2 regions of the Mesorhizobium sp. B2-5-4 genome follow, and region 2 is predicted to be linked to the other one. Evidence: riboswitches for the same ligand, from Rfam matches in the RefSeq annotation. Region 2 holds a riboswitch; the other holds the start of a gene.

Region 1 (5,123 bases), on a different contig from region 2:
CACCGACCTTGCCTCCCGCACCGATGCCTTCGTCGCGGTCACCGGCGGTGCGGCGGGAACCTGGTGGCTTGATCGAAGCGCTGGATCAGCCCGCCATGTCGAGGCACCGAGGATCCAGGCGGTCGACACGCTGGCCGCCGGCGATGTCTTTCATGGCGCCTTTGCCGTCGGACTGGCGGAAGCCATGCCGGTCGAACAGGCCTTGCGTCTCGCAAGCGCGGCCGCCGCGCTCAAATGTCTGCGCTTCGGCGGCAGGCTGGGCGCGCCGGATCGGGCGGAGACGCTCGCCATGATGGAAGCGACCTGGCCTGAAACAGCTTAGCTCTTTGCCGGGTGCTCGACCGCCTGGCGGCCGAAATCGGGCGCGTCAATATCCTGGCCGGCTTCGATGATCGAGCGGCGCACGGCGCGGGTACGGGTGAACAGGTCGAACAGCTTGTCGCCGTCCCCCCAGCGGATCGCGCGCTGCAGGAAGGCCAAATCCTCCGAGAACCGCGCCAGCATTTCCAAGATGGCATCCTTGTTGTGCAGGCACACGTCCCGCCACATGGTCGGATCGGAGGCGGCCAGACGCGTGAAATCGCGAAAACCGGAGGCGGAATATTTGATCACTTCCGTCTTGGTCACCGATTCCAGATCGTCGGCGGTGCCGACGATGTTGTAGGCGATGATGTGCGGCAGATGCGAGACGATGGCCAGCGTCATGTCGTGATGCTGCGGGTCCATCGTGTCGATGTTGGCGCCGCAGCGGCGCCAGAATTCCGAGAGCCTTTCCAACGCTTCCGGATCGGTGCCCGGTACCGGCGTGAAGATGCACCAGCGATTGTCGAACAGGTCGGCGAACCCGGCATCCGGGCCGGATTTTTCGGTGCCCGCCAGCGGGTGGCCGGGAATGAAATGGACGCCATCAGGCACATGCGGTTGCATCTGCGCGATGACCGACGCCTTGGTCGAGCCGACATCGGTGAGGACCGCCCCCTTTTTCAGCGCCGGCGCGATTTCCTGCGCCACCGCGCCGGACGAACCGACCGGCACCGAGACGATGATCAGATCGGCATCGTGGACCGCTTCCCTGGCAGCCGTGGTGTAGGAATCGCCGAGGCCCAGTTCTTCGGCTCGCTTGAGCGTTGCCGCGCTGCGGGTCGAGATGGCGACTTGGCGAGCCAAACCCTCACGGCGAATGACGCGGGCGAGCGACGAACCGATCAGGCCAATGCCGACCAGTGCGATTTTTTCAAACATCGGAGATGCCATGGTTTCTAGCTTTTCAGGAATGTCGTGAGCGCGGCGACAACGCCGCGATTGGCCTCTTCAGTGCCGACCGTCATGCGCAGCGCGTTGGGAAAGCCGTAGCCTGAAACGCGCCGCAATATATAGCCGCGCGCGCTCAGATACTCATCAGCAGCCGCCGCCGAATGCTTCTGGTCGTCGGGAAAATGAATGAGCAGGAAATTGCCGACGCTCGGCGTCACCCGCAGTCCGAGCCCGGTCATCTCTTCGCTCAGCCAGGCGAGCCAGGTCTCGTTATGCGCCACGCTGCGCTCGACATGGGCGCGGTCGCGGATCGCGGCGATGCCGGCTTCGATCGCCGTCGCATTGACGTTGAAGGGCCCGCGCACGCGGTTGATGGCGTCGACAATGTGCATTGGACCATACATCCAGCCGATGCGCGCGCCGCCGAGGCCGATCTTGGAGAAGGTGCGCGTCATCACCACGTTCTCAGCGCTGCCGACAAGTTCTATGCCGGCTTCATAGTCGTTGCGGCGGACATATTCGGCATAGGCCGCGTCGAGCACCAGAAGCACGTTTTTCGGCAGTCCGGCATGCAGCCGGCGCACCTCCTGGAACGGCACATAGGTGCCGGTCGGGTTGTTGGGATTGGCCAGGAACACGATTTTCGTGCGCGGTGTGACAGCCGCCAGCATCCCATCGATGTCGGCGCGCTCGTCGGTCTCCTTGACCACCACCGGGGTGGCGCCCGCCGACTGGATATAGATCTTGTAGACCATGAAGGCGTGTTCGGTGAACATGGCCTCGTCGCCGGGCGCGAGATAGGTCTGCGCCAGCAGGCCGAGGATCTCGTCGGAACCATTCGAGCAGATGATGTTCTGCGCGTTGAGGCCATGCACCTCGGCGATCGCCTCGCGCAACCGCCTGGCGGTGCCATCGGGATAGATGTCGAGTTTGCCGGCGACCTCACGCGCGGCCTCGATCGCCTTCGGCGAGGGCCCAAGCGGATTCTCGTTCGACGACAGCTTGTGGACCTTGGCGACACCGGCCGGCGCCGTGCTCTTGCCGGGCACGTAGGCGTCTATGTCCATGATGCCCGCGCGCGGGGTCGGACGTGCCTGATCAGATGTCTGGTTCATTTTTGCAAAATCCGTCGAAAACGCCTCCATCCGGAAGCCGCTGCGGAAATACAAGCCACGGCAGGCAATGTCGAGGGGCGGCAGTGGTGCCGGCCGCCGGCATTGACGGCGAGGCGGGCGGGTTCTAGAAGGACAGGGACAGTTCCGTGGTGATTTGGCCGGTCGGCTTGCAGCCACGTTAAACAATTCGCTAAAGGGCCGTTTGCGTGACGTAACCGGCTTTGCGAAGGCAATGCCGGTTTTTTATTGTCCGCGACCGGCCGGACGAACGCATCGGCGGCGCGGAGATCGGCAGCGATTTCCGCAAAAGCACGGTGCAGCAAGAGAGACGTGATGGCTGTTCTGCGTGCAGGAAAGACCAACAACGAGGCCGACCAACCGTCGAGCCCGGTGTTGCGTTTTGGGCCCGACAAGCCGCTCAAGCTCGACGCCGGCACGCTGCTGTCGCCATTCCAGATCGCCTACCAGACCTATGGCACGCTGAACGACGCCCGTTCCAATGCCATCCTCGTCTGCCATGCGCTGACCGGCGACCAGCATGTCGCCAGCACCAATCCGGTGACCGGCAAGCCAGGCTGGTGGGAAGTGCTGATAGGCCCCGGCAAGATCATCGACACCAGCCGCTTCTTCGTCATCTGCTCCAACGTCATCGGCGGCTGTCTTGGTTCCACCGGGCCGGCCTCGACCAACCCCGCCACGGGAAAGCCATATGGGCTCGACCTTCCGGTCATCACCATCCGTGACATGGTGCGTGCGCAGCAGATGCTGGTCGACCATTTCGGCATCGAGAAGCTGTTCTGCGTGCTGGGCGGTTCGATGGGCGGCATGCAGGTGCTGCAATGGGCGTCGAGCTATCCCGAACGGGTTTTTTCGGCACTGCCGATCGCCACAGGCGCGCGCCATTCGTCACAGAACATCGCTTTCCACGAGGTCGGGCGGCAGGCCGTGATGGCCGATCCGGACTGGCATGGAGGCAAATATTTCGAGCACGGCAAGCGCCCGGAAAAGGGGCTGGCGGTGGCGCGCATGGCCGCCCACATCACCTATCTGTCGGAAGCCGCCCTGCACCGCAAATTCGGCCGTAACCTGCAGGACCGCGAAGCGCTGACCTTCGGCTTCGATGCCGATTTCCAGATCGAGAGCTACCTGCGCCACCAGGGCATGACCTTCGTCGACCGTTTCGACGCCAACTCCTACCTCTACATGACACGGTCGATGGATTATTTCGACCTCGCCGCCGACCATGGCGGCCGGCTGGCGGACGCCTTTGCCGGCACCAAAACCCGCTTCTGCCTGGTGTCCTTCACGTCGGATTGGCTGTTTCCGACCGAAGAGAGCCGCTCCATCGTTCATGCGCTCAACGCCGCCGGCGCCTCGGTATCCTTCGTCGAGATCGAGACCGATCGCGGCCACGACGCCTTCCTGCTCGACGAACCGGAACTGTTTGCCGCCATCAACGGCTTCATCGGCTCGGCCGCGCGCGCCAGGGGGCTCAGCGCATGCCCCCGAAAAGTTGCGGACTTTTCGGATCAAGGTCATGCGCCAAACAGAAAGGTGAAGCCATGACCCCGAAGAGTTGCGGACTTTCCGGACCATGGTCGTGCGCCGCTCAGGAGGCGAAACCATGAGCGTCAACGGCAGCCAGCGTGTCGACCTCGAGGTCGTCGCCAACCTCATCCCGCCGCAATCGCGCGTGCTCGACGTCGGCTCGGGCGATGGTTCGCTGCTCGAATTGCTGCAGGAAAGCAAGCAGGTCGACGGCCGCGGGCTCGAGTTGTCGCAGCGCGGCGTCAACGAATGCGTGGCGCGCGGCCTCTCGGTCATCCAGGGCGATGCTGACAAGGATCTCGAATTCTATCCCGACAAGGGTTTTGACTTCGTCGTCCTGTCGCAGACCCTGCAGGCCACCCGCAATCCAAAACTGGTGCTCGACGAACTGCTCAGGATCGGCAATCGGGCGATCGTCTCCTTCCCCAATTTCGGCCATTGGCGGGTGCGCCTGTCGCTGTTCGTCAAGGGCCGAATGCCGGTGACCAAGGATCTGCCCTATTCCTGGTACGACACGCCCAACATCCACTTCTGCACCATCCGTGACTTCGTCAATCTGTGCGAAGAGCTTGGTGCGACGGTGGAAAAGGCGACCGCGCTCGACGCAAACGGCCAGAAGATCGGCCTGTCGATGCCATGGTGGTTCTGGAATTTCTGTGGCCAACAGGCTGTGTTCCTGCTGAAGCGGTAGTGGTTGCCATGCATCTCTTTCGCAGACGGCCTCTTCCGGTTGAAATACCACCTGACATCCTGTCTGGCATAAAAGCTGGAATTCTGGTCTGCACGTCACCGCGCAGCGGCAGCAACCATCTCGCTGGATTGATGGCAGCCGCCGGGCTTGGCAACCCTTTGGAGTGGTTCGGCGGCCGCCGTCTTCTTGAATTGCCGAACTATCCTCGCGATCCCCGCGCTCAAGTCTTGCGGGCATTGAGGGATGGGCGATCCTCTTCCGGAATTTACGCAGTCAAACTGTTTGCCAGCCAATTTTCTCAAGTGGCTAGAACCATCGACCTGCCAGCCACCCTCCCAGAATTGCGCTATGTCCGTTTGACGCGCCGCGATCTCCTTGGCCAGGCAATCTCCTGGGCGCGCGCCCGTCAGACCGGCCGATTCCGTTCTACCGAGACCGCCAACAATGCGCCACGTTACGACGGCGCGGCGATAGCACAGTCGCTTGATAAACTTGTGCTGGAAAATCTGGTTTGG
Region 2 (5,123 bases):
TCGACTGGCCACATTATGAGCTGATCTTCTGCGTCGCCCATGCGGACGACCCGGTGGTCAAACTGATAAACAGGGCGATTGCCCGGTTTTCCAAGGTGCCGGCCCGGCTGCTGATTGGCGATGACCGTGTCAGCGCCAATCCAAAGCTCAACAATTGCGTCAAGGGCTGGGAAGCGGCGCGCCACAACTGGGTCATCCTTGCCGATTCCAACGTCTTGATGCCGAGGGACTATGTCCAGCACATGATGGCGGCATGGCGGCCCGACACCGGTCTTGTCTGCTCGACGCCGATCGGTTCGCGACCCGAGGGTTTCTGGGCCGATGTCGAATGCGCCTTCCTCAACACATTGCAGGCCCGCTGGCAGTATGCCGGCGAGGCGCTCGGCCTCGGCTTTGCCCAGGGCAAGAGCATGCTATGGAACAAGCCGATGCTGAACGCCAATGGCGGCATTCGCGCGCTGGCCGCCGAGATCGCCGAGGACGCCGCCGCCACCAAGCTGGTCAACGGCCTCGGGCTGCGCGTCAATCTCGTAGCGGCGCCCTTCGAGCAGCCGCTCGGCCAGCGCACCGTTGGCGAGATCTGGTCGCGCCAGGCCCGCTGGGCGCGCCTGCGCCGCGTCACCTTTCCGCTGTTCTTCGCGCCGGAACTCCTGACCGGCGCAGCGGTGCCTCTCGCGCTGGCGCTGGTTGCGGCGGCGAGCGCGGGCGTCAGCCTCTGGGCAACCGTGATTGCCATGTTGGCGGCCTTCTACCTTCCGGAATGCGCGCTGGCCTTGTCCAAGGGCTGGCATCTGTCGCCGCGCATGGTCGCGGCGATGATCGCGCGCGACGTGATGCTCCCGTCCATCTGGGCGCGCGGCTGGCTCGGCGGCGCCGTCGACTGGCGCGGCAATGCCATGACCATCCGCACCAAGGCGGCCGAATTGGAGGAGACGCCGTCGCGCGCCTGATCGCCGCGGACGACGCTCCTAAGCAGCTTATCTAGCGGCCTGCAAAGCCTGCGCGATGTCTTCCAGCAGGTCGTCGGCGTCCTCCAGGCCGACAGACAGCCTGAGCGTGCCAGGCCCGATGCCGAGTTCGGCGCGGGCCTCGTCGCTCAAATTCTTGTGCGTCGTCGTCGCGGGATGGGTGATCAGGCTCTTGGCATCGCCGAGATTGTTCGAGATCAGCACGATGTCGAGGGCGTTCTGCAGGGCGAAGGCCGCCGGCTTGCCACCCTTGACGTCGAGGCAAATCAGCGTCGAGCCGCCCGACATCTGCTTCTTGACGATATCAGCCTGCGGGTGGTCGGCGCGGCCGGGATAGATGACGCGAGCGATCTGCGGCTGCTCGGCCAGGAAGTCGGCGATCCTGCCGGCGCTTTCCGTCTGCTGGCGCACGCGCAGCGGCAGCGTCTCGAGGCCCTTCAGCAAGGTCCAGGCATTAAACGGCGACAGGCTGGGGCCGGTGTGGCGGAAATAGTCGTGCAGGTTTTCGTCGATCCACTTCTTGTCCGATAGTATGACACCGCCCAGACAGCGGCCCTGGCCGTCAATGTGCTTGGTGGCCGAGTAGACGACGATGTGCGCGCCAAGCTGCAACGGCTTCTGCTGCAGCGGCGTAGCGAAGACGTTGTCGACGACAAGCCGCGCGCCGATCGAGTTGGCAAGCGAGGCAACGGCCGCGATGTCGACGACTTCCAGCGTCGGATTGGTCGGGCTTTCCAGGAAGAACAGCTTGGTGTTCGGCCTGACCGCCTTTTCCCAATTGGCAATGTCGGTGCCGTCGACCAAAGTCGCCTCGATGCCATAGCGCGGCGCCAGCGTCTCGACCACCCAGCGGCAGGAGCCGAACAGCGCGCGCGCCGCCACTATATGGTCGCCAGCCTTGACGCTGCACAGCAGCGCCGCCGTCACCGCCGCCATGCCCGATGCCGTGGCGCGCGCGTCCTCGGCGCCTTCCAGCGCGCACATGCGCTTTTCGAACATGTCGACGGTCGGGTTGGCGTAACGCGAATAGATGAAGCCAGGCTCTTCGCCCTTGAAGCGGGCTTCCGCCGCCTGGGCGGTCTTGTAGACATAGCCCTGGGTCAGATACATCGCCTCGGAGGTTTCGCCGAAGCCGGAACGCAGGGTTCCGCCATGCACGAGTGCCGTCTGAGGTTTCCAGTTGCGCTTCTTGGTGCTCATCGCTTTGTTCCAGACACAAAAAAACCGGCCGCGAAAGTCGCAACCGGTCCATACGGCCTTGCGGCCCGACGGTCCTTTAGCGACTTGTTTAACGTGGCTGCAAGCCGACCGGCCAAATCACCACGGGATAACGACCCTTTAGACCCGCGCCACGCTTGCGTCAATTGCCGGCTTCATTAAGAGGTTTGTACCAAGGCAGGTTCCGCAAAGTGCCCAGCGGTTTGCGGCAAGAACCTGCAACAAAGGAGACCAGTCTTGGGGCGGAGCCAGACTTTGCGGCAGACAGGCATTCTTCCCGATCAGGACATTTCGGCGCTGTTCCAGTCCGGCGCGCTGAAGTCGCCGCGTGCGCTTGATGCCGACCAGATCCAGCCGGCTAGTCTTGATCTCAGATTGGGCGAAAAGGCCTGGCGGGTGCGGGCCTCGTTCCTGCCCGGTCCCAACCACAAGGTCTCGGAAAAGCTCGATCGGCTGCAGCTGCACGAGATTAGTCTGGCCGAAGGCGCGGTTCTCGAAACCGGCTGCGTCTATATCGTGCCGCTGCTCGAAAGCCTGGCCCTGCCGGCCGACATTTCGGCCTCGGCCAATCCAAAGAGCTCGACCGGTCGCCTCGACATCTTCACCCGCGTCATGACCGACCGTGGCCACGAGTTCGACAAGATCGCCGCCGGCTACAACGGTCCGCTCTATCTCGAAGTCAGCCCGCGCACCTTCCCGATCGTTGCGCGCACCGGTTCGCGCCTGTCTCAAATCCGCTTTCGCACCGGCAACGCGCTGCTTTCAGAAGCCGAACTGCATGAATTGCACAGCGCCGAGATGCTGGTCGCCACCGAGCCGCCAAACATTTCCGGAGGCGGCATCGCGCTGTCGATTGATCTCAACGGCGACAAGGATGGGCTGGTAGGCTATCGCGGCAAGCACCACACTGGCCTCATCGATGTCGACAAGCGTGCCGCCCAGGATGTCCTCGACTTCTGGGAGCCGATCCACAAGAGCGGCGCCGGCGAACTGGTGCTCGATCCCGACGAGTTCTACATCCTCGTCAGCCAGGAGGCGGTGCATGTGCCGCCGCTCTACGCCGCCGAGATGACGCCCTTCGATCCGCTGGTCGGCGAGTTCCGTGTCCACTATGCCGGATTTTTCGATCCGGGGTTCGGCCATTCGGCGGCCGGCGGCACCGGCAGCCGCGCGGTGCTCGAAGTGCGTAGCCACGAAGTGCCGTTCATCCTCGATCATGGCCAGATTGTCGGCCGGCTGGTCTACGAACACATGCTAAAGCGCCCGCAGGCGCTTTACGGGACCGATCTCGGCTCGAACTACCAGGCACAAGGCCTGAAGCTGTCCAAACATTTCCGCCCGCGCTGAACTCCCATTACCACCGGCCGATGCTTGCCCACGGGCAAGATTTAGAGGTCGAAATGGCCTCGCCCGCCCTTCGGGCCCCACCAGGGGAGAAGGCAGAGTTGGCGCCAGTTACAGCGCCTTCACCGCCACCTTCACCGGCTTTTCGATTTCCAGCGGGTTGCGCAGCGGCAGGCCGAAATCCCCGGCCTCGATCTCGAACACGTCGCCGGCTTCGGTCGTGACGCCGTCGGCGAAGGACAGCGTGGCCGTTCCGAACATATGCACATGCACATCGCCCGGCTGGCGGAACGCCGAATACTTGAAATGGTGGTGCTCGAGATTGGCGATGGTGTGCGACATGTTCGCTTCGCCCGACAGGAACGGCTTCTCCCACATTGTCCTGCCGTCGCGCACGATGCGTGACGTGCCGCGGATGTCCGAAGGCAGGTCGCCGATCAGAATTTCGGGCCCGAACGAGGCATTGCGCAGCTTGGAGTGGGCGAGGAACAGATAGTTCACGCGTTCGGTCACATGGTCCGAGAATTCGTTCGACAGCGTGAAGCCGACACGGAATGGCGCGCCGTCATCGCCGATGACATAGATCCCGGCGATCTCTGGTTCTTCGCCGGCATCCTTGGCAAAGGCCGGTGACATGAGTGCGGCACCAGGCGCGACCGCCATGGTACCGTTGCCCTTGTAGAACCATTCCGGCTGCACGCCGACCTGGCCTTTCGCGGGCTTGCCGCCTTCCAGTCCCATGCGGAACATCTTCATGGAATCGGTAAGTTGCTCCTCGCCGTCGGTGCTGAGCTTCTTGTGCATGGAATCGCGCGTCGCGGCCGAACCGAGATGCGTTAATCCCGTGCCGGTCAGATGCAGATGCGCCGGGTCGGGGTGATTGATCGGCGACAGGAGGCGGCCCCTCTTGTAGGCGGCGTCGAGATCGACCGTCTCGCCCAGTCCCTTGCGTTCGATCAGGGCCGTCAGGCCGACGCCGGTGCGGGCGGCCTCCATCGCCAGCGAATACACGCTGCGCGCTCCGTTGATGATCCGGGTCTTCCCGCCGCTGCGGGCAACGACACGGATCGTCTCGGCGTCGTCGAGAATCTGCGAGATCAGCATGATCAGTCCTCTCTCATTTATCTGTATCCGGCTGCCAATGGGCAAACCCTGACCGGCGCGGCGCGGGAACGCGCCACGGTTGAAACGTTTCGTCCGGATTGCGTTCGCGAACCTGGTCCTTCCGCGGACTTCTTGGTGCTGACGGGCCGCCGGCAGCTTCGCGATCTAGAACCCGTATGCCTCCTAGTCCTCGCCCCAGCCCTTAAGCCTTGTTCTTGTTGTAGACGTCGAAGATGACGGCCCCGAGCAGGACCAGTCCCTTGACCACCTGCTGCCAGTCGACATTGACGCCCATGATCGACATGCCGTTGTTCATCACGCCCATGATGAAGCCGCCGACCACAGCGCCGATGACCTGGCCGACGCCGCCCATCGCCGAGGCGCCGCCGATGAAGACGGCCGCGATGACGTCGAGCTCGCTGCCGAGGCCCGCTGCCGGCACGGCCTGGCCGAGACGCGCCGCGATGATCAGGCCGCCGAGCGCCGACA

What was found. Region 2 has a riboswitch for S-adenosylmethionine ahead of FJ492_RS25985 (O-succinylhomoserine sulfhydrylase). Riboswitches for the same ligand answer to the same signal wherever they lie in the genome.
Region 1: another riboswitch for S-adenosylmethionine. It lies ahead of FJ492_RS09450 (homoserine O-acetyltransferase); the one in region 2 lies ahead of FJ492_RS25985 (O-succinylhomoserine sulfhydrylase).

The regions. Positions count from the first base shown of each region.
Region 1 covers NZ_VFUR01000006.1:92,889-98,011, forward strand. Annotated here, with positions in the region: gene FJ492_RS09435 (sugar kinase) at 1-322, shown strand, start outside; gene FJ492_RS09440 (prephenate/arogenate dehydrogenase family protein) at 319-1,254, opposite strand; gene hisC (histidinol-phosphate transaminase) at 1,260-2,369, opposite strand; SAM riboswitch at 2,506-2,583, shown strand; gene FJ492_RS09450 (homoserine O-acetyltransferase) at 2,703-3,935, shown strand; gene metW (methionine biosynthesis protein MetW) at 3,994-4,608, shown strand; gene FJ492_RS09460 (Stf0 family sulfotransferase) at 4,554-5,123, shown strand, end outside.
Region 2 covers NZ_VFUR01000029.1:947-6,069, forward strand. Annotated here, with positions in the region: gene FJ492_RS25980 (ceramide glucosyltransferase) at 1-950, shown strand, start outside; gene FJ492_RS25985 (O-succinylhomoserine sulfhydrylase) at 978-2,168, opposite strand; SAM riboswitch at 2,225-2,302, opposite strand; gene FJ492_RS25990 (2'-deoxycytidine 5'-triphosphate deaminase) at 2,442-3,533, shown strand; gene araD1 (AraD1 family protein) at 3,642-4,634, opposite strand; gene mmsB (multiple monosaccharide ABC transporter permease) at 4,837-5,123, opposite strand, start outside.